2 regions of the Rhizobium sp. WYCCWR 11152 genome follow, and region 1 is predicted to be linked to the other one. Evidence: riboswitches for the same ligand, from Rfam matches in the RefSeq annotation. Region 1 holds a riboswitch; the other holds the start of a gene.
The links. Region 1 has a riboswitch for thiamine pyrophosphate ahead of thiM (hydroxyethylthiazole kinase). Riboswitches for the same ligand answer to the same signal wherever they lie in the genome.

Region 1 (11,554 bases):
CCGCCATCTCAGCACGGTTTGTCGCCACCGGCTGGTGCAGCAGGGCTGCGGCTTCGGGCAGGTTCGGGGTCAGAAGCGTGGCCAGCGGCAGCAGCCGGCGGGTCAGCACGTCGACCGCTTCGGGCGCGAGCAGGGCGGCACCACCCTTGGCGATCATGACAGGGTCGATGACGATCGGAATGTCGCGGTGGTCAGTCAGCGCGCCGGCAACAGCGTCGGCGATGCCGGCATTGGCGATCATGCCGATCTTGACGGCATCGACGCGCACATCGGCAAAGACGGCATTGATCTGGTCGGCGACGAATTGCGGCGGCACCAGGTGCACGCCGCTGACACCTTGCGTGTTCTGCGCCGTCAGAGCGGTCAGCACCGCCATGCCGTAGACGCCGCGGGCGGAAAAGGCCTTGAGATCGGCCTGGATGCCGGCGCCGCCGGAGGGATCGGAGCCGGCGATCGAGAGAACGTTGCGGATCATGCGCGGGCCTTTCGAATTTCTGCAGCGATGCGGTGTGTGGCCGCTTCGGGATCGGGCGTGCCGCAGATTGCGGAGACGACGGCAAGCCCCCGGGCGCCCGCGGCAAACACTTGGGCGACATGATCCGCCTTGAGCCCGCCGATCGCGACAGATGGCACCGGTGAGGCCTTTACCAGCCTTGCAAGGCCGTCAAAGCCGATCGGCTGCTTGTGATCGGTCTTGGTCGGCGTCGCAAATACCGGTCCGACGCCGGTATAGTCGACAAAGCCAGGATCGACGGCGTTAGCAAGCGGCTCGCTCTCGACCGATAGGCCGAGGATCATCTCGGGGCCGATCATCGCCCGCGCTTTGCGCGCATCCATGTCCTGCTGGCCGATATGCAGGCCGTCGGCGCCGATGGCGACTGCCGCCTCGACGTCGTCGTTGACGATGAGGAGGGCGCCGGTCCCATCCAGCGCCTGTTTCAAGGCGCGGCCGGTCTCGATCATCCTGATGGTGCCGGCATGTTTGTCGCGCAACTGTACAATGGTCGCGCCGCCGGCAACGGCAAGGCGCGCGGTTTCGACCATGCCGATCCCGGCGCAGAGATCGGGGTCGAGGACGAGATAGAGCGAAAGATCGAAAGCCTTCATGCGGCTGATATCCTTGCCCTGGCGTCAAGCGTTTCGGCGTCGAGCGCGGACAGCGCATCGAGGAAGCGCCAGGAGAAGGACCCAGGCCCGGCCGCCCCAAGGGCGGCCTCCTCGCCGGCGATGGCGAAGGTTGAAAGTGCCGCGACCGTCGCGCCGAAGATATCCTCGGGTGCCGTCGCGGCAAAGGCGCCGACGAGGCAGGTGAGCGAGCAGCCGAGCGCGGTGACTTGAGGCATCAGAGCGGATCCGCCTTCGATGCGCACGGCCCGCTCGCCGTCGGTGACGAAATCCACGGCGCCGGTAACGGCAACCACCGCCCGCTGACGCTCAGCGAGCCATCGCGCCGAACCTTCCGCCTGCTCGACCGGATCGCGGCTGTCGACCCCCTGACCGCGGCTCTCCCCGCCGGCAAGCGCGATGATTTCGGAAGCGTTGCCGCGGATGATCGTGGGCTTGAGGGCCAGCAGTTCGGCGACCGCGTTGCGGCGGAAAGCCGTCGCATAGTGGGCGACCGGATCGAGCACCCAGGGCTTGCCGGCTGATGTCGCCGCCTTCGCAGCCGCCTGCATGCCGTCGATCCATTGCGTCGACAGCGTGCCGATATTAACGGTCACAGCACTGGCGATCGCGGCGAATTCGCCGGCTTCTTCCGCGGCATGCACCATGGCGGGCGAGGCACCAGCGGCGAGCAGAACATTTGCGGCGATATTCATGGCGACGTAATTGGTGATGCACTGAACGAGCGGCGGCTTCTCGCGCATCGCCTTCAGCATCGCTCCTGGTGTGGTTTTGGTCTGCATGTGGCCCCTTTCAGGCGGGGGCGGGCACGGGGCGGTTCGTGCGGGCGATGCCGCGACCCCGAGCGACTCCCTCCGCCGGCATTATCCGGTTCAGGTTCGAAGGGTGCTTCTCAGCCCGTCTGTCGACGAACGCCCCTGTCTCTCATCGCGCTCTTTTTCGCAGAGAACGGGACTGATGTCATCCTGAAAATGACAATTCCACGACTGACAGCGCCGCGCGTTTTTTTACGAAAGGCGATCAGCTGACGATCTTTGCCAACAGCCGTCCGACATCCTCGTTGTCGACATTGTTATGGGCATCCGACGCCGCCGTCTTGATGATGTACGTGTCCGCCAGGAAGGTGTTGACCTTGCCGGCCTGCGGCGCGAACACGGCATCCGTATCGTCCTCGACAGCCTGTCCCGCCTTCAGGTGTTGCGGACCGTTCGCCCCCATCGCCCCGAACTCGTCGTTGGCATCGCCGATGCTCTTGGCGATATCGCGCGACAGGCGCGACGCCAGCGCATAGGCGAGCGTGCAGGCGAGATCGTTGTGGGTGTGGGTGATGCAGATCGGGCCGGTCGGTTTGCCCACGACGTCGGGGAAGGCGCCGGCAAGGCCCGGCTTGATCTCTTTAGCGAAGCCATTGTGCGAGAAGGCGCCCTGCAGCAAAGTGAGCGAGAAGAATTCCAGCTTCGGGATCGGTGCGAGCCCGTTTGCCGCCGCCGCGACCAGCCGGGCGCCAAAACTGTGGCCGACGAGATGCAGGCGGATCGGCTGTTGCAGCACGAGCTTCGATAGCACGCTTTTCGTCAAAGCCTCGCCGACGATGCCGGCGCGTTTCTTCATTTCGTAATAGGTCAGCTGGTTCAAAAACCGCGCCACCGCCGCTCTCGGCCCGGAGATCAGGCCCGAGACGACGTCGCCGAGCCCTTGAGCCTTGCCGACGGAGCTTTCGAGGTTAAATGTCGGCGCCGCGATGAGAGCTTCCATCAGCATTTTGGCGCTGGTGGCATCGTCCGTGGCGAGCGCAATCGGCGCTGAATCCGCCTTGAGTTCGGAATCCGTTCCCGGAGAACCGAGTGCTTCGTTGCCGTTCTTGACGAGGAAAAACGATGTCGTTTCATCGAGCGTCTTCGCTGCAGCCCGCGCCGTTTGGGCCGTTGCGGCGCCATCCTGCCCGAAGAGATCCTTGAAATCCTTCAGCACGTTTTTGAAGGCTTCATCGTCAAGATCCTCAGGGTCCGCCGCCGTCCCGTCTGCCGCCAGCGTTCCGCCGCCGCCTGGCGTCACCAGTGTCTGTTCGTCGAAATCGGTGCGATAGGCCTTGGCGGGCCAGACGACGCCGGCGACGACGGTGTGGCTCGCCTTGTCGGGCGCAAGCTTCTTGCGGGCGTTCGCCCACAGCGTTCCGTAGAGCTTGCGGGCATCGTCCTTGGTATTCTTCCAGCCATGCGACATGACCACCAGATCGGTCGTTCCGGGCTGGTTGAGCAACGCCGCGAGACTTGTCGCCGTCGCGGGATCGATCGCGCCAGTCTTGTCGAATTCGAGCCATAGGAATGGCGAGGGTCCAAGCGTGTCCATATGTCCTCCTTACACAGCCTGTAGCGTTCGCATCAGATCGAGCAGGCCGGCGCCCTGAAACTCCGGCCGCCGCTTGAGATCGGTCGCGGCGCCGATGAAGATCTCTTTGACGCGTTCCGGCTGGCCGAGAAATTCACGCCGAACCGAGAGGAACGCGGCGATCGCGCCGGAGACATGCGGCGTCGCCATGCTCGTTCCGGTATCCTCCCGGAACGGCACTTCGCCTGACTTCGCACCGTTGTAGAGCGCGCATGAGATGATGCGCTCGCCGGGTGCGACGAGATCTGGCTTCATGCGCCCATCCGCGGTCGGTCCCTTGGAGGAAAAATAGGAGACGCCGTAGGTATGCGGCATATCGCGATGCGTCGAGCCGACAGTGATGGCGAGCGCTGCGTTGCCGGGATCCATGATCGTGCCGCTATGGGAGGCGCGCTCCGGCGCGCCTGAGAATTGCGTCACCGTACCGTAGCCGGCATTGCCGGCCGCGACCACGACGCAGACGCCCGAACGCACCAGCCTGTCGACCTCGACGCAGAGCGGGCTTTGCCCTGCCGCGAACCAGACCGGATCGAACGGATAGCCAAGGCTGAGATTGATGCCGTGGATCTTAATGTTGCGCCCGTAGTCGTTCGAGCGCTGGACATAGCCGATCGCAGCCAGCAGATTGCTGAGCTTGCCCTGCTTCTCATTGGCCAGCACTTTCAGGCTCAACAGCTTGCAGTGCGGTGCCATGCCGGTGATGACGCCGTCATGAGTATCCTTGACGGTTGATTTGGTCCCATTTTCGTTGCGCACCTCCGATTTCACGCAGATCTTCTTGACCGCGTCCGTTTTCGGTTCGTCCAGCACGGATGTGCGGCCGGCTATGATGCCGGCAACATGGGTTCCATGGCCGGCACTATCGATCAGCGCCGCAGCCGACGCCACGGTCGGGTCCGGATTGTCGGCCGTGAAATCCCGATGAAAGAGGCCGTCCGGCAGATCGAGCGTTCTCAGTGTTTTGAAATGCGGATGTGTCCCGTCAATGCCGGTATCGGCCACTGCCCAGACAACGCCTTTTCCGCTGGCTGCGAAGGATGCATGCGCCGCATCGCATTTGATTGTCCTGACGGATTCGTAGACGCAGCGTTTGATCTCGTGATCGCACCAGATCTTGTAGACGAGTGGTGTCTTCTTATTCTTGCTGCCGCTTTTGGTTTCACCCTTATTCTTGTCGTCATCCTTTTGGGGCATTGTCCAGCTCGAAAGCCGGTCAATGGCTTCCCGGGTCAGGGTCGCGAAGGCGTAGCTGTCGGTCCAGAGGGATTTGGCGGCGATCCTGCTGCCATTCGAAAACATCTGCGAGAGGTCCAGTTTGCTGTCCTCCGAGACCGCAGGCATGCCGAGCGGCGGGGACATGCCGAAACGCCACAGGTTGTTGCTCTCGTCAGTCGCCCCAATTCTGTTGAGGTACAACAGGAATGCTTCGAACAAGAGTTGCCGCGCCGCCGTGCCGCCGCCCGGAAAGTCGCGGTTGAATTCTATGATGACATCGAAGTGCTTCGCCTTGCCAATCCCCTTGGGGGGATCCGTCTTGCCCTTCATGAACGACGAGAGATCGCCCCCGATCCGCGTCTTGACGAGGTTTTCTTGAATATTGCCCTCGGATTTTCTCCGGGGCCGTGCTGGCTGCGGCCCTCTCGCCATGCGGTTCTCCTCCCATTTTGGAGAATAGCAGTGACAACCATAGGTGCAATATATTTCTGAAATGCAGCTCTATATTTACTAAATGTCCGAATGACTTTAAGATCGCCGATCTACACTCGCTTCGGCAATGCGCTCATACATGAACCCCTTTCACCCGATAGACCTCCGGATCGGGGATCGGAACTGCGGCGATCAGCGCGCGGGTGTAGTCATCCCTCGGGTTCTCGAAGATATCCCGCCGTGTGCCGGTTTCGATGATGTGGCCGGCGCGCATGACGGCGACGTTGTGGGACATGCGCTCGACGACGGCCATGTCATGGGAGATGAAGAGATAGGCGAGCCCCATCGTTTCCTGCAGTTCGAGAAGCAGGTCCAGCACCCGGGCGCGCACCGAGACGTCCAGGGCTGCGACGCTCTCGTCGGCGACGATCAGCTTTGGCTCTAGCGTGAGTGCCCGGGCGATGCAGATGCGCTGGCGCTGGCCGCCTGAAAATTCGTGCGGATAGCGCGTCGCCGCATCAGGCGTCAGGCCGACCCGGCGCAACAGTTCGGCGACGCGGTCCTGCCGTTCGCTATGGTTGCCGATACCGTGGATGATCATCGGTTCGCCGATCGCCTTGCCGACGGCCATGCGCGGGTCGAGCGAGGCATAGGGATCCTGGAAGATCATCTGCGCTGAGCGGCGCACGGGCCGCATCTCACGCTGGCTGAGGCCGGCGATGTTGCGGCCGTCGATCAGGACGTTGCCCTTGAAGGGGATGAGGCCGAGCACGGCCTTGCCCGTCGTCGATTTTCCGGAGCCGCTTTCGCCGACGAGGCCGAGCGTTTCACCCGGCAGGATATCGAAGGAAACGCCATCGACGGCCGCGACCGGCGGCTTGCCCTTGAAAAACCGGCTTGCGGCATTGCCGTAGGTGACGGTGAGGTCGCGCACGTTCAGAACCGGCGTGCGGTCCGGATGCAGCGTCTCGACGGCGCGCTGGGTGATGCGCGGCGGGCGGTCGGTGCCGGCAAGTGCGCCGAGCCTCGGGACGGCGGCAAGCAATTGCTGGGTATAGGCCTCCTTCGGCCGCTGGAAGACGGCGAGCGCTGTTCCCTGCTCGACGATCCGGCCATTCTGCATGATGACGACACGGTCGGCCATTTCGGCGACGACGCCCATGTCGTGGGTGATGAGGATGATCGAGGCGCCGAATTCGCGCTTCAACTCGCGCATCAGCCTGAGGATCTGCGCCTGTACGGTGACGTCGAGTGCCGTCGTCGGCTCGTCGGCAATCAGCACCTTCGGCCGGCAGGAGAGCGCCATGGCGATCATCACCCGCTGGCGCATGCCGCCGGAAAGCTCATGCGGATATTGCTTCAACCGCCGGGCCGGCTCGGTGATCTGCACGGCATCGAGCATCTTCAGCGCCACCGCCTCGGCATTGTCGCTGCCCTGGTGCGCGCGGATTGCTTCCGTCAGCTGGTTGCCGACCGACATGACCGGATTGAGCGAGGTCATCGGCTCCTGGAACACCATGGCGATATCGCCGCCGCGCACGCTGCGCATCGCCCGATCGGAAAGCCTGAGCAGGTCGCGCTCGCCAAGCAGCACGCTGCCGGAGGCGACCCGCAGCGAGGCTTTCGGCAGGAGCCCCATGATCGACAGCGAGGTGACCGACTTGCCGGAGCCGGATTCGCCGGCGATGCAGAGCGTTTCACCGCTTGCAAGCTCGAAGCTGACATCCTGGAGCACCGGCTTGCGGCCTTCGGGCGTGCGGGCATCGACGCTCAGCTTGCGAAGGCTGAGCACCGGTGCTGCGGCGGGCATGGCTTCGTTCACGCGAACACGATCCTCGGGAAGTAGAAGGAAACCACCCAGTTCGGCTGGTCGACGATCTCGCTGATCCGGAGATCGCCGCAGACCGAGCAGAGCAGATAGGCATCGACGGCGCTCATGCCGTGTTCGGCGCCGAGAAGATCGATCATGCGCATGACGCTTTCGCGCGCCCCGGTCATCAGATCGGGGCCGATGCCTGTCGTCACCTCGTAGCCGGCGCCGTCGAGATGGCGGGTCACCGGTTCGGTCGTGGTGAAGCGCGGTGTCTGCAGCTTGGCGTCCTTGACGAGCTCGATCGTCGCTTCGACGTTCATCTGGCTTTCGATCGCCGTGCCGCAGACTTCGCCATCGCCCTGGGCGGCATGGGTATCCCCGATCGAAAACAGCGCGCCGTCGACCTCGACGGGCAGGTAGAGCGTCACGCCGGCCGTTAGGTCGCGGATGTCCATGTTGCCGCCGACGCGGCGTGGGGGAACGACGGAATGGGTGCCGGGCTCGGCGGGTGCGACGCCGATCGTGCCGGCGAAGGGCTTCAGCGGCACGCGCCCGCCCCGGCCGTAAAGGGCAGGCACCATGCTGTTGGCGTCATAGGACCAGACGTGCAGCGCCGGATCCTTGAACTGGTCGGCAAGCAGGCCAAAGCCCGGAATATTGGCCGTCCAGCCGACGCCCGAGGGAATGAACTTGCGCAGCGTCACCTTCAGCGCATCGCCGGGTTTGGCGCCTTCGATATAGACCGGGCCGGAGACCGGGTTGATCTTGCCGAAATCGAGCGCGTTCAGCGTTTCCAGGGTCGCGTCGCGTCCGAGCTGGCCACCCGATGAATCCATGCATTCGAAGTGGATCGTCTCTCCGGGCTTGGCGACGACCGCGGGGGTGAAATCCTTGTTCCAGCCGAAATTGTGCTGGGCGCGGTGGATGGTGTGGGTGCAGGCGATGCACATTTCATGTCTCCCTCGACTTTATGACACCTTCCCGGCGTGGACCGGGAAGGCTTTGTTTCTTCGGGGCTTACTGCTTCACGTAGATCGCGTCGTAATTGATGACGCGGGTCGGATCGATGTAGATGTTGTCAGCACCGCCCATGCGCATCGACTTGGCGACGACGCGGCGTTCGTTGATGACAGGGATCCACGGCGCATCGGCCATGATGTCGGTGAAGATCTTGCCCCAGGCGGCGGTGCGCTCGGCTGCCTTTGCCGGATCGGACATCGAGTCGGCGGCAACGGCGCGCTTGTCGAGATTGGCGTTGCAGTACCATGACCAGTTCCAGCCGCCCGGAACCGCGCCGGCGCAACCGAGGATCGGGCCGTAGAAGTTGGACGGGTCCGGGAAGTCGGCGATCCAGGCCATGCCGCCCGACCAGATCATCGGGGCTTCGCCTTCCGTGCCGCCGGCCGAGATGACGTTTGCCTGGGCCAGTGCTCGGACTTCGGCCTTGACGCCGACAGCGGCCAGATCCTGCTGGATCGCCTGGGCGATGCGCGGCTGCGGGTCGGTGTTCGTCGAGTAGAGCACGGTCTCGAAGCCGTCGGGATAGCCGGCTTCGGCAAGCAGCGCCTTGGCTTTCGCCACGTCATAGGCATAGCCGGTGAAGGCCTTGTCGTAGCCCGGCATCAGCGGCGGCAGCGGCTGGTTGGCAGGCGTTGCGCGGCCGTTGAGGATGCGGGTGATACGCTCCTTGTTGATCGCCATGTTCAGCGCCTGGCGAACCTTGACGTTGTCGAAGGGCTTCACCTTGGTGTTGAGGGTGATGTAGCCGGTGTGCAGCTGTTCGCCGTCGACGATCATCTGCGCGCCATCGGCCGAATTCTTGATTTCGAGGAACTTCGCCGGCGGAATGCCGTCGCCGGCAATATCGACCTCGCCCTTTTGCAGGCGCAAGAGCGCCACCAGCGGTTCCTGGCCGACTTCGACCTTGAAGCTGTCGATATAGGGAACGCCCTTGACGAAATAATCCTTGTTGCGCTCGAAAACGAGCTGCTGGCCGATCGTCCAATCCTTCAGGATGAAGGTGCCGGAGCCGACCGGCTTCTTGCCGAAGTCGCCGGCGGCCGCCTCGACTGCTTCCTTCGGCACGACCGAGGCGAAGTTGATCGCAAGCACGTGCAGGAAGGTGGCGTCGGGGCGCGAGAGGTTGAAGATGACGGTGCTGTCGTCAGGCGTCTCGATGCCGGAGAGCGTCGTCGTCTTGCCGCCGGTTTCATCCTCGAAGCCCTTGATGGCGCCGAAGAAGCCGGCGCCGGGCCCCTGCGTCTTCGGGTCGACGGCGCGTTCGATCGAATATTTCACGTCGGAGGCGACGAGTTCGCGGCCGTTGGAGAACTTCACGCCCTTGTGCAGCTTGAAGGTATAGGTCAAGCCGTCGGGTGAAACGGTGAAGCTCTCGGCAAGCGAGGGAACCGGGTTCGGCGTGCCGGGCGCATAGTCCATCAGGCGGGAATAGAGGCTCTTGATCATCGACCAGTTGACCCAGTCGTAGCCGATCGCCGGGTCGAGCGTGGTGATGTCGTCCTTGTAGGTGACGACGATATCGCCACCCTGCTTGGGCGTTTCCTGCGCCATGACGGATAATGGGGCGAGCGCCACCATCGTTGCCATGGTCGTCTGTTGCAGCCAGCGTTTGAACATCTTGGTTCCCCTTCTTTGGTTGCTGTCAGCGTGTGCGGATGCGCGGATCGATGATCGGCGCGACGAGGTCGGCAAGCAGATTGCCGATGATGATGGCGAGCGCCGAGGTCAGCGTGACGCCCATGATGATCGGGATATCGACCTGCTGGATCGCCTGCCATGCGAGCTGGCCGATGCCGGGCCAGCCATAGACCGCCTCGACGACGACCACGCCACCCATGAACTGGCCGATATCGATGCCGATCATGGCGATGATCGGCAGCACGGCGTTGGGCAGCGCATGCCGCAGGATGACGCGTTTCGAGGAAAGACCCTTGGCGCGCGCCGTGCGGACATAATCCTGGTTCAGCACGTCGATCATCGACGAGCGCACCATGCGGGCGTACCAGCCGGCGCCGCAGATGCCGAGTGTTACGGCCGGCAGGACGAGATGCGAGAAGCTGCCGTAGCCGCTCATCGGAAACCAGCCGAGCGTTGCCGCCAGCAGGTAGAGCAGCAGCAGGGCGACGAGAAATTGCGGTGCGGAGGTGCCGACAAAGGAGGCCATCATCACCATCCGGTCGACGAAGCCGCCGCGGCGCACGGCAGCGATGGTGCCGAGCGTCAGGCCGAGCACCACCTCGACGAAGATGCCGGCAAGCATCAGTGTCAGCGTCGCCGGCAGCCGCGCGGCAATCAGCGTCCAGACATCGGTTTTCTGCGCATAGGAGCGGCCGAGATTGCCATGCAGCAGATTGCCGAGATATGTGCCGAACTGGACCAGCAGCGGCTGGTCGAGGCCGAGCTCATGGCGGATGTTGGCGACCGTCTGGGCGGTGGCGCTGCGGCCGGCGATCATGCGGGCCGGATCGGCCGGAAGGGCGTAGAGCAGCACGAAGGTGATCGCCGCGACGCCGAGCAGGATGAGCGCCGCCTGCGCCAGCCGGCGGAGCATGAGTGATGCCATCAGCCCCTCCCGCGCTGGGTCGGGTCGAGAATGTCGCGTAGCGCGTCGCCGACCAGATTGAAGGAAAGCGCCGTCAGAAGGATGATCGCGCCGGGAATGAAGACCAGCCAGGGGGCGGCCTGGAAATAGCTTTGACTCTCGAAGATGATGTTGCCCCAGGAGGGCTGCGGCGGCTGGACGCCGACGCCGAGAAAGGAAAGTGTCGCCTCGAGCAGCACGGTGGTGGCGATGCCGAGAGTTCCCCAGACGATTGCCGTCGGCATGAGGTGCGGCAGGATATGCATGAAGAGCACGCGCATGTGGCCGGCGCCGAGCGAGCGTTCGGCCATGATGAAATCCCGCTCCACCAGGCCGCGAGTTTCGGTATAGACGATGCGGGCGACCTGCACCCAGTTGACCAGCGCAATCACCATGGCGACGATCCAGAGGCTCGGCTTCAGCAATGCGGCGAGCACGATGGCGAGAAGCAATGCCGGAAATGCCATCATCAGATCGGTGAAGCGCATCAGGATGTTGCCCGCCAGCCCGCGGAGATAACCGGCGACGATGCCGACGAAGAGGCCGATCGTCACCGCGATGCCATTGGCGACAAGGCCGATGATCAGCGAGGTGCGGGCGCCGAAGAGCAGGCGCGAGAAGAGGTCGCGGCCGAGCGTGTCGGTGCCCAGCAGATAGGGACCGCCCGGCGGCAGCGGCGCGCCTTCGAGCGACAGGCCGTCAAACATCTGCTCGTCAGGACTGAACGGCGCGATCCACGGCGCTGCGATGGCGAGCCCGATGACGAGCGTGACGACGATGAGGCCGAAAAGGGCCGTCGGCTGGCGGATCATCTGTTTCAGCACATGCATCAGCCGGCCTCCGGCAGAGGTTCGGCACCCGCCAGGATGAAGGCTGATATCTGCTCCATCGGCAGGCGGCGGCGCATGGCGCAATTGCGCAGGATTGCGTAAGCGCTCTCCTCGTCGATGCCATGTGCGGCCTGCAGCTTTTCGACGGCG
Region 2 (11,554 bases), on a different contig from region 1:
AGCCGATCGGCGACGTCGTCGACCAGGCTCACCTGCACATCGATCCCCTGCTCGCCCTCGACGACCTCGATGCCTGATATCTCCGCCGGCCCGGTGATGATCCCTTCGGTCAGGCTGAATCCGATCGCAAAATCCTCGAGATCATCAGGCGTTGCCATCATCACCGCATGCGAACTGCCGCCATAGGAAAAAGCGATCGGCACCTCTTCCGGCACGATGCGCGAACCGGTCTGGAGGACGCCGTTGCGGCGGGCGGTTTCGGGAGCACGGGCGGTGACGGTGAATGTCATGATACGCGTTCCTGCCTACAGAGCCGCCCCCGCATCGTCACTCCGCCGCCTCGAGCTTGCCGGCGATGCGGCGCGACTGCCGCGCCTGCTCGTCATATTCGAGCTGCCATTCGCTCGGCCCGTTAGAGGGCGAGACCTGCACCGCCGTTACTTTGTATTCCGGGCAGTTGGTCGCCCAGTCGGAGAAATCGGTGGTGATGACGTTCGCCTGCGTCGTTGGATGATGGAAGGTCGTATAGACGACACCCGGCGCGACGCGATCGGTGATCAGCGCCCTGAGCGTCGTGTCGCCGGAGCGGCTGCCGAGCTTCACCCAGTCGCCGTCGCGAACGCCGCGCTGCTCGGCATCGTGTGGATGGATTTCCAGCCGGTCTTCGGCATGCCAGACGACATTCTCGGTCCGCCGCGTTTGCGCTCCGACATTGTACTGGCTGAGGATGCGGCCGGTTGTCAGCAGCAGCGGGAAGCGCGGACCGGTACGCTCGTCGGTCGCCACATATTCGGTGCGGATGAACTTGCCCTTGCCGCGCACGAAGCCGTTGACATGCATGATCGGCGAGCCGAGCGGGTTCTTCTCGTTGCAGGGCCACTGCACCGAGCCCATTTTATCGAGATAGTCGTAGGAGACCATCGCGAAGCTCGGCGTCGTCGCGGCGATCTCGTCCATGATCTCCGACGGATGGGTGTAATTCCAGTCGAGCGCCATCGCCTGGGCAAGCTTCTGCGTCACTTCCCAGTCGCCATAGCCGTTGCGCGGCGACATCACCTTGCGCACGCGATTGATGCGTCGTTCGGCATTGGTGAAGGTGCCGTCCTTCTCGAGGAAGGTCGAGCCCGGCAGGAAGACATGGGCGTAGTTGGCGGTCTCGTTGAGGAACAGATCCTGCACGACGACGCATTCCATCGCCGCAAGCCCGGCCGCGACATGTTTGGTATCGGGATCGGACTGGAGGATGTCTTCGCCCTGGATGTAGATGCCTTTGAAGGAGCCGTCGACTGCTGCATCCAGCATGTTCGGAATACGCAGGCCCGGCTCGTTGTTGAGCTTCACGCCCCAGAGCTTTTCGAAGATATCGCGCGTCGCATCGTCGGAAATGTGCCGGTAGCCCGGCAGTTCGTGCGGGAACGAGCCCATGTCGCAGGAGCCCTGCACATTGTTCTGGCCGCGCAGCGGGTTCACGCCGACGCCGGGACGGCCGATATTGCCGGTCGCCATCGCCAGGTTGGCGATGGCGATGACCGTGGTCGAGCCCTGGCTGTGTTCGGTGACGCCGAGCCCATAGTAGATCGCGCCATTGCCGCCCTTGGCATAGAGCCGTGCCGCACCGCGCAGATCCGCCGCCGGCACGCCGGTGAAGATCTCGGTCTCTTCGGGACTGTGCTGCGGTTCGGCGACGAAGGCGGCCCAATCCTCGAACTCCGACCAGTCGCAGCGCTCGCGGATGAACGCCTCGTCAAAGAGGCCTTCGGTGACGATCACATGCGCCAGCGCCGTCATGACCGCGACATTGGTGCCGGGCTTCAGCGGCAGGTGATAGGAGGCCTCGATATGCGGCGAGCGGACGATATCGGTGCGGCGCGGGTCGATGACGATGAGCTTGGCGCCCTGGCGCAGCCGCTTCTTCAGCCGCGAGCCGAACACCGGATGTCCGTCGGTCGGATTGGCGCCGATGACGATGACGACGTCGGAATGCTCGACGCTGTCGAAATCCTGCGTGCCCGCCGACGTGCCGAAGGTCTGGCCGAGGCCGTAACCGGTCGGTGAATGGCAGACGCGGGCGCAGGTATCGACATTGTTGTTGCCGAAACCGGCGCGGATCAGCTTCTGCACCAGATACGTTTCCTCATTGGTGCAGCGCGACGAGGTGATGCCGCCAATCGCCTCGCGGCCATATTGATACTGGATGCGGCGGAACTCCAGCGCCACATGCGCGAAGGCTTCATCCCAGCTCACTTCCCGCCAGGGATCGCTGACCTTTTCGCGGATCATCGGATTGAGGATGCGGTCCTTATGGGTGGAATAGCCATAGGCGAAGCGGCCCTTGACGCAGGAATGGCCGCGATTGGCCTGACCGTCCTTCCACGGCACCATGCGCACCAGTTCCTCGCCGCGCATTTCCGCCTTGAAAGAACAGCCGACGCCGCAATAGGCGCAGGTCGTCACGGCCGAATGCTCCGGTTGGCCGATCTGGATCACCGACTTCTCCGTCAACGTCGCCGTCGGGCAGGCCTGGACGCAGGCGCCGCAGGAGACGCATTCGGAATCGATGAAATGCTCATGCATGCCGGGCGAAACGCGCGAGCCAAAACCGCGCCCCTCGATCGTCAGCGCGAAGGTTCCCTGTACTTCCTCGCAGGCGCGCACGCAGCGCGAACAGACGATGCACTTGGAAGGATCATAGGTGAAATAGGGATTGGACTCGTCCTTCGGCATCCATTTCAGATTGATGTCGCCATTGCTGCGCGCCTTGACGTGATTGTCGCCCTCATAGCCGTAGCGCACAGCGCGCAGGCCGACGGCGCCTGCCATGTCCTGCAATTCGCAATCGCCGTTGGCTGCGCAAGTGAGACAGTCGAGCGGATGGTCGGAAATATAGAGTTCCATCACGCCGCGGCGGATATCCTTCAATCGCCCCGTCTGCGTGTGCACCACCATGTTTGCCGCCACCGGCGTCGTGCAGGAGGAGGGCGTGCCGTTGCGGCCCTCGATCTCGACGAGGCAGAGCCGGCAGGAGCCGAAAGCATCGACCATATCGGTGGCACAGAGCTTCGGCACCTTGATGCCAGCCTCCATTGAGGCGCGCATGATCGAGGTGCCCTCCGGCACGCTGATCTGCTGTCCGTCGATGGTAAGCGTCACCATGGCCTCGGATTTGGAAGCCGGGGTGCCGTAGTCGATTTCATGGATGAGAGACATGATGGGTCTCCTTGCTTGAGATGGTGAGGTCAGCGCAGGCGTTCCATGAAAAACGCGTCATTCCGCCGCCTCCACCAGAGGTGCCGGCGAAAAATCCTCGGGGAAATGCGTCATGGCGCTCATCACAGGATAGGGCGTGAACCCACCCAGCGCACAGAGCGAGCCAAACTTCATCGTGTTGCAGAGATCGGCAAGCAGCACCCGGTTCTTTTCCGGCTCGATGCCGCGAGCGATCTTGTCGGCCGTCTCCACGCCGCGCGTCGAGCCGATGCGGCAGGGCGTGCACTTTCCGCAGCTTTCGACGGCGCAGAATTCCATGGCGAAACGCGCCTGCTTCAGCATATCGGCCGTGTCGTCGAAGACGACGATGCCGGCATGGCCGATCAGCCCGTCCTTGGCGGCGAAGGATTCGTAATCGAACGGCGTGTCGAACAGCGCCCGGGGGAAATAAGCGCCGAGCGGTCCACCGACCTGCACGGCCTTGACCGGCCGTCCCGTCGCCGTCCCCCCACCGATCCTGTCGACGATATCTCCGAGCGAAAGACCGAAGGCCGTCTCAAAGAGGCCGCCATATCTGACATTGCCGGCAATCTGCAGCGGGATGGTGCCGCGTGAGCGGCCCATGCCGAAATCGCGGTAGAAGGCCGCGCCCTTTTCCATGATGACGGGCACCGAAGCCAGCGAGATCACATTGTTGATGACGGTCGGACAGTTAAACAGCCCCTTATGCGCCGGCAGCGGCGGCTTGGCACGCACGATACCGCGCTTGCCCTCGAGACTGTTGAGCAGCGCCGTCTCCTCGCCGCAGACATAGGCGCCGGCGCCGGTGCGCACCTCGATTTCGAAGGCGCGGCCGGAGCCGAGCACCGATGGTCCGAGAATGCCGGCCTGGCGTGCGATGCCGACAGCCTCGGTCATGACAGCGATCGCATGCGGATATTCCGAACGCGTATAAATGAAGCCCTTGGTCGCCCCGGTCGCGAGCCCTGATATCGCCATGCCCTCGATCAGCACGAAGGGATCGCCCTCCATGATCATCCGGTCGGCAAAGGTGCCGCTGTCGCCCTCATCGGCATTGCAGACGATATATTTGCGTTCGCCGGCGGCATCGAGAACGGTCTTCCACTTGATGCCGGTGGGAAAGCCGGCGCCGCCGCGACCGCGCAAGCCGGAATCGGTGATTTCCTTGACGATATCGACTGGTGTCATCGAGATGGCGCGGCGAAGGCCGGCAAGACCGCCATGCGCCTCGTAATCGCCAAGCGAAAGCGGATCGGTGACGCCACAGCGGGCGAAGGTCAGGCGGGTCTGTTCCTTGAGGAACGGGAGGTCTTCAACCTCCCCGAGACAGAGCCGATGCTCGCCTCCATCAATCATCCCGGCATCGAACAGATCAGGCACATCCTTCGCCTTCACCGACCCGTAGCCGATGCGCTTGCCGGCAACCTCGACCTCCACCAGCGGCTCCAGCCAGAACATTCCGCGCGAGCCGTTGCGCACGATCTCGGCATCGAAGCCGCGGGCGGCGATCTCCTGGGCAATCGCCTTTGCCACCTTTTCGGCCCCGAGCGCCAGCGCTGCGGCATCGCGCGGAACATATATCCTGACCGTCATCGGCGTGCCTCCGCGACGAGTTCCGCCGCCGTCTGATCGTCGACCCGGCCATAGACCTCGCCGTCGAGCATAACTGCCGGCGCGCAGGCGCAGAGCCCGAGACAGTAGACCGGCTCCAGCGTCACGCCGCCATCGAGCGTCGTTTGATGAAAATCGATGCCGAGCAGCGCCTTGACACGTTCGGCCAGCGCATCGCCGCCCATCGACTGACAAGCCTCGGCGCGACAGAGCTTCAGCACATGCCGGCCGGCGGGATGGTCGCGATAATCGTGATAGAAGGTCACCACGCCATGCACCTCGGCGCGCGAGAGGTTCAATTCCTCCGCGATAACGGGCATGGCTTCCTGCGGCACATAGCCGAATTCCTGCTGAACCTCGTGCAGAATGGGAAGCAACGGCCCTTCGAGAAAGCGAAGATCGGCGACGATGGCTCGGGTGCGTGCTGCAATATCGCCTTCGGCGATATGAATGGTCATAAGGCAGCCCTCCCAGCGGCTTGCTCGTTGCGAAATAGCGGGCCTCCCCCGGCCGAGTGCTATTCCGTCACCACCATCTCAGGGAAGCAGCCGGCGATCAATAAAGCTATCTCGTTGCTTGATAGGTTTTCTCTATCAAAGTTCTTCATCTTGCACGAGCACTCTCGCTTCATGCAGCAAGGCCGAGACAAGCGGCGTGAAGGGCTCGCGATAAGGCGCAACAAGGCCGACCAGATGATGCGCCTCCGGCTCGACGATCGGGATCATGCGGATTTCCACTGGAAATCCGAAGGATTTGGCGACGTTGCGCGGCATGATGCTCGCCCAGCGTCCAGTCCTGACATGCGAGAACAACACAATCATCGAGTTCGATTCGAGCGTCGGATGCGCGGTGGCGCCTGCTTCCGTCAAGTGGCGGTTGATGATCCGGCGGTTCTGCATGTCGGCAGTCAATAGACAAAGCCGAAGGTCGCCGATCTCCCGCCAGGTCACGTTGTCGCGATCAGATAGCGGGCTGCCGGCAGCCGTGATCAGATTATAGCGCTCGGCATAAAGGGGAACGGTCGTGACGCGGCCGAGCGGTTCGTTTTCGAGATAGGTGATGCCGGCATCGATTTCGAGGTTTTCGAGCATGCTCAGCACCTGCAGCGAATTCCGCGAGACGATCGAGAAGGTCACGCCGGGATGGCGCTCCTGAAAAGGCGTGGTGATGCGCGACAGCATCGCGAGCGCGGTCGGAATGGCGGCGAGGCGGATGTGGCCGGAAAGACCGCGGCGCGCGGCGCGCATCTCCTCGCGCATGGTGCGGGCATCGCCGACGATGCGCCGGGCCCATTCGAGCACGCGCTGCCCCTCCGGCGTCAGCCCCTGGAACCGCGAACCGCGCTGCACCAGCATGACGCCGAGCTGATCCTCGAGCTGCCGGATGGCGGCCGAAAGCGTCGGCTGCGAGATCCCGCACTCCTCCGCGGCGCGGCCAAAATGCTTTTCATTGGCAAGGGCGATGAAGAATTCCAGCTTGTCGATCATCCGGTCTCCCGATCCGGCGTGACATCATCCGGGTCAGTTCATCTTTGACGCAGCAGCCGTGCTCCGCAAGGGCGATCTCTAGATCAGGATGATTTTAGGCCCGATCGGCCTAAAATCTGAATCCTGATCTAAATCAAAGAAATAGAGCATGATGTCGTCCGAAAACCGCACACACTTTTCGGCATCATGCTCTAACTGTTTCTGCAGCCGGGAAAAGATCGAACAGCGATTCGAGGAAGGCAAGCACGCTGACATTGCCGATGCTGTAATAGACCAGCCTGCCCTGGCGGCGCGTATGGACCAGGCCTTCGAGCCTTAACCGCGCCAGCTGCTGCGAAACCATTGCCTGTTGGATGCCGAGGATATTTTCGATTTCACCCACCGTGCGTTCCTCGTTCGCCAATATGCAGAGGATCAGAAGTCGGGTCGGGTGCGCTAGCGCTTTCAGCAGATCGCTCGCTTCATGGGCTTTTCCAGCGAGTTTGTGCAATTCCTGGCCGGACATCCCCGGCTCGGGTTTGGGCAACGGCATCGGGTATCTCGGAAGGGAGGCAATGAGTAGATCAGCACAATAGCATATTCGCACAAGCGAATTGGTCAAAAGTGATGAAATGTCAAAAAAAGTCCAAACAAATCAGCAGATAAGCTGACCTCCATTGATCTCGATCACCTGTCCGGTGATGTAGCCCGAGAGCGAGGGAGCCGCCAGGAACAGATAGGCGGGAGCACAATCCTCCGCCGTGCCGAGCCGCTGCAGGGGGATGGATTTTCTCGTCTGCTCCAGCTTTTCGCGCGAGGAATAGCGCTCATGGAAATCCGTCTCGATCGTTCCCGGCGATACGCAATTGACGCGGATGCCGTCCGGTGCAAGCTCGCGGGCAAGCGCCTTGGAATAGGTCGCAACGAAGGCTTTCGAGGCCGAATAGATCGAGGAACCGGGGCTGCCGCCGGTCAACGCCGAAATCGAAACTGTGTTGACGATGGCAGCACCACTAGCCGCCTTCAATGCCGGCAGCAGCGCCCGCGTCAGCGCCACCACCGATGTCTGGTTAAGACGCACGACCGCCTCATATTCTGCATCGGTGAGCGTGGCGGCGGGAAAACGGCCAAGCATGGTGCCGGCATTGTTGACCAGCACATCGACCTTATCGAAGAAGGCGAGAGTATCCTCGGCAAATTGCGCTGCCCCACCGACTGCAGAGAAATCGGCATTAAGCAGCAGCGCCCGTCTTTCGGATTCAGCCGTCAGCAGGAAATCCGGCAGGTCGCGTCCCGGCTTGCGCCCGGTATGGACGATCACCTTCGCGCCGCAGTCCAGGAACTGCCGGGCCACTTCAAGGCCGATGCCGCGGCCGGCGCCGGTCACCACGACATTGCGATTTTCGAACAGTCTGGGATGGAACACGAAGCCGTCCTCCTCGCGGACAGTGCCGCCGGTTGTGTCATTCGCCATTAACATATGAGCGCGCTGACTGAAAGAAAGGCGCGTATCGATCTTTCCCGGTGAAAACAGGGGTTAGTTTTCGGTCTCCAGAAGCCGCGCGCCCGGCCCTTCCTTGCCGAGCCGGTCGCAGGGGTTGCGCAACGGACAGCTTTCGATCGACAGGCAGCCGCAGCCGATGCAGCCGGTCAGCCGGTCGCGCAGCAGGCTAAGCCGCCTGATTCGCGCGTCGAGATCATCCTTCCACAGCGCCGACAGCGTCTGCCAGTCGGCGACGGTCGGCGTGCGTCCTTGCGGCAAGGACTCGAACGCCGCCTGGATTTCCGAAAGCGGAATGCCGACACGCTGCGCCACCTTGATGATCCCGAGCCGGCGAAGCACATCGCGCCCATAGCGCCGCTGATTGCCGCGGGAGCGGATGCTCGAGATCAGCCCCTTGGTCTCGTAAAAATGCAGCGCCGAGACGGCCAGGCCGCTGCGCTCCGCCACTTCGCCAACCGTCAGGAGCTTGCCGAGCGGCGCTGCCGGAATTGTATCCATCACCTCTTGACCTCAAGAATAGTTGAGGTTTTATAACCCTTGCTCCCGCAATCGTAAAGTTCAATCGCAACAAGGAGCGACGCATGCAAACACCAGATGATGGCGAGGGCTGGAATGGTGGACACGGGCGCTTGTTACCGCCCGCAGCAATCGTCCCTATGCCGACATAGAGCGCCGCGCGTCTTTTCAGACGCGCTAAAGACGCTCTATCACTTTGAATCTACGCATAATCCTTTCCGAAAACCGATTCCGATTTTCGGGGTTATGCGCTAGCCGCCTGAGGCAGGAAGCTCCGGTTCCGTTCCCGGCAGGTACGGAACCATTGGGAACACCGGGACAGGACCTCCGTCCGGGTGTTTCCCGTCACATCAGGCTCATTCCGACCGCACGGACGGGTTCGCAATTTTGCGGTTGCGGGGAGAAACCCCCGGTGATAGTTTCCGCGCAAATAACAGGGGAGCTCCGTATTGCCGGGGCTGAGATGTGAGGCGCAAGCCTCTGGACCCTTCAAAGCTGATCTGGGTAATGCCAGCGGAGCGAGGTTCAGATGTTCTCAGGCGCACAAGTGTCACTCTATCCGATGTCCGACAATTTCGTCGGCATCATTCTCGATGCCGTCAAGGCGCTAGATCCCTATCGCGACCGGCTGCGCATCGAGACCGATGACATCTCCACACTGCTGGTCGGCCCGCCTGACATTCTCTTCGCCGCCATGCACGATCTTTTCATCGCCGCCGCAAAGACCGGCGAGCGTTGCGTGCTGTCCGCTGCCGTTTCACGCGGCTGCCCCGGCGAACCCGACGACGCCATCTGCGGCATCAACCCCTCCCTCGGCCAGGCGGAGCCGCTTGCCGAGCGTATAACAGCCGCACTTGCCGCCATTGAAACCACTGCCGAGACCGGACAGCCGACCGCCGCGCAATTCTCGCTCTACGTCATGGGCACCGGTACCCATATGGACGAGATCTACGGCTGCATCGACTTCCTGAAGCGCTCCGGCACCTTCGACCGTGCCAAGAATTTCTGCACCAGGCTCTCTGGCGATGCCGGCGCGGTCTTCGCCACCATTCGTGAGGCCTTCTTTCGCTTCGGCGAACCCGAAGGGCATGTGACCCTCGACATCACGGTGTCGGCCAATACAGCGCCGCGCGTCTTTTCAGACGCGCAAAGGACGCTGTAACACTTTAAATTGCTGCATAATTTTATCCTTAAATCGATTCCGATTTAAGGAATTATGCAGTGCCCGACGAAAGCTTGAAATCGAACGCTGATGACACCGTCAAAACCATCGGATTCGCGCCTTGCCGCGCTCCGCTCCGCTCTCTACCGGGGCATACCCGCCTTGCTCGCCGGCTGCGCCTTCTTGGCGGCATGGGAACTCTATGTCGATCTATCCGGCATCAAACCGTCCATCCTGCCGGCGCCTTCGCGCATCGTCATCCAGGGCTGGCTGAACCGCGAGTCACTGATATCAAACACCTGGCCGACGCTCGGCGCGACACTCGGTGGTTTCGCCCTGTCGCTTGCCTTCGCCTTCGCCGCCTCGATCCTCATGGATTTCGTGCCTTTCATGCGCCGGGCATTGCTGCCGATCTTCATCGCCAGCCAGACCCTGCCGCTGGTGGCGATCGCCCCCCTCGTCGTCCTCTGGTTCGGCTTCGGCCTGTTGCCGAAGATCCTGCTGGTGGCGCTCGTCACCTTCTTCCCGCTGCTCGTCGCCTTGCTGCAGGGCTATGAATCGACCGATCGCGACATCGCCGAATTGCTGAATTCGATGAAGGCGAGCCGCTGGCGTATTTTCCGCCTGGCACGGCTTCCCTCCTCGCTGCCCTATTTCTTCGCCGGCCTGCGGATCTCGATCACCTATGCCGTCGTCGGCGCGATCTTTGCCGAATATGCCGGTGCCGCCCGCGGCCTCGGGATCTATATCCTCAACGCCAAGAACAACTTCCGCCCCGATCTCGTGCTCGCCGCCGTCGTCGTCAGCGCCGTGCTGACACTCTGCCTCTTCGGAGCGACGCTATTGATCCAGCGCCTCGTCATGCCCTGGCAACAATCCGGGGAGCTGCGCCGATGAGCGATGCAATGGTTGAACTGCACAACATCTCGAAGTCATTCGACGGCATGAAGGTGCTGGGCGATATTTCACTCGCTGTCGAAAGCGGCGAGTTCGTTTCGATCGTCGGCCCATCCGGCTCCGGAAAATCGACGGTACTGAGATTGCTGACACAGGCGCTTCGGCCCGATTCCGGCACCATGCTTTTCAAGGGCGCGCCGCTGGAACAGGCGCCGCATTCCTTCGCCTTCATGCCGCAGCGCGATGCGCTGATGCCCTGGCGCCGGATCATCGACAATGCCGCACTCGGTCTCGAGGTGCGCGGCATGAGCCGCCGCGCGGCCCGCGCCGCCGTCGCGCCTCTGTTCGAGCGCTTCGGCCTCGCAGGCTTCGAGCATCACTATCCCTCCGAACTGTCAGGCGGCATGCGCCAGCGCGCCGCGCTGCTGCGCACCGTCGTCCAGACCCAGGACATGTTGCTGCTCGACGAGCCTTTCGGCGCCCTCGACGCGCTGACGCGCACGCAGATCCAGGAATGGCTGCAGGGCATGTGGACCGAACACCGTTGGACGGCACTGCTGATCACCCATGATGTTCGCGAGGCCGTGTTCCTTTCCGACCGGATCTACGTGCTCTCGGCCCGTCCGGCGCGTATTATCCGCGAATTCCGCGTTCCCCTGCCCCGTCCGAGAAGCATTGCCGATCTCGGCTCGCCGGCGGCCCAGGCGATCGAAACCGAAATCCTGCAAACCCTGCTTCATCCGCTAGAACAGGATGATTTTAGACCGGTCGGCCTAAAATCTGAATCCTGTTCTAAGTTAAAGAGTTAGAGCATGATGTCGTCCGAAAACCGCTCACACTTTTCGGCATCATGCTCTAGAGACCTGAGGAGGTCACCATGCTGCTTCTCACCCGTCGCCAGACGATCTTCGCCGCCATCGCGGCAAGCCTCGCCGGCCACCCCGCCTTCGCCCAATCGGCGCCCGCAAAGGTTCGCATCGCGCTCGACTGGACGCCCAACACCAACCATATCGGCATCTATGTCGCCAAGGCGAAGGGCTTCTATGCCGATGCCGGGCTCGATGTCGAGATTCTTCCCTTCACCGATACCAGCGCCGGAACGCTGGTGTCGAACGGCGTTGCCGATTTCGGCATCAGCAGCGAGATCGAGACCCTGACGCAGCGCGCTGG

Region 2: it holds a riboswitch for thiamine pyrophosphate, as region 1 does, so the genes downstream of both, G9X67_RS27875 (YkoF family thiamine/hydroxymethylpyrimidine-binding protein) here and thiM (hydroxyethylthiazole kinase) in region 1, are expected to answer to the same signal.

The regions. Positions count from the first base shown of each region.
Region 1 is NZ_JABFCP010000003.1:88,469-100,022, reverse strand. It holds gene thiD (bifunctional hydroxymethylpyrimidine kinase/phosphomethylpyrimidine kinase) at 1-475, opposite strand, end outside; gene thiE (thiamine phosphate synthase) at 472-1,107, opposite strand; gene thiM (hydroxyethylthiazole kinase) at 1,104-1,907, opposite strand; TPP riboswitch at 1,958-2,054, opposite strand; gene G9X67_RS02900 (hypothetical protein) at 2,146-3,474, opposite strand; gene G9X67_RS02895 (S8 family peptidase) at 3,484-5,160, opposite strand; gene G9X67_RS02890 (ABC transporter ATP-binding protein) at 5,294-6,982, opposite strand; gene G9X67_RS02885 (acetamidase/formamidase family protein) at 6,979-7,923, opposite strand; gene G9X67_RS02880 (ABC transporter substrate-binding protein) at 7,991-9,610, opposite strand; gene G9X67_RS02875 (ABC transporter permease) at 9,636-10,556, opposite strand; gene G9X67_RS02870 (ABC transporter permease) at 10,556-11,404, opposite strand; gene G9X67_RS02865 (ANTAR domain-containing protein) at 11,404-11,554, opposite strand, start outside.
Region 2 is NZ_JABFCP010000020.1:79,722-91,275, forward strand. It holds gene fdhD (formate dehydrogenase accessory sulfurtransferase FdhD) at 1-290, opposite strand, end outside; gene fdhF (formate dehydrogenase subunit alpha) at 328-3,207, opposite strand; gene G9X67_RS27845 (NADH-quinone oxidoreductase subunit NuoF) at 3,265-4,821, opposite strand; gene G9X67_RS27850 (formate dehydrogenase subunit gamma) at 4,818-5,297, opposite strand; gene G9X67_RS27855 (LysR family transcriptional regulator) at 5,433-6,326, opposite strand; gene G9X67_RS27860 (metalloregulator ArsR/SmtB family transcription factor) at 6,511-6,858, opposite strand; gene G9X67_RS27865 (SDR family oxidoreductase) at 6,961-7,731, opposite strand; gene soxR (redox-sensitive transcriptional activator SoxR) at 7,843-8,307, opposite strand; partial or broken gene G9X67_RS35450 (FMN reductase) at 8,417-8,506, shown strand; TPP riboswitch at 8,751-8,864, shown strand; gene G9X67_RS27875 (YkoF family thiamine/hydroxymethylpyrimidine-binding protein) at 8,855-9,487, shown strand; gene G9X67_RS27880 (ABC transporter permease) at 9,578-10,384, shown strand; gene G9X67_RS27885 (ABC transporter ATP-binding protein) at 10,381-11,193, shown strand; gene G9X67_RS27890 (ABC transporter substrate-binding protein) at 11,262-11,554, shown strand, end outside.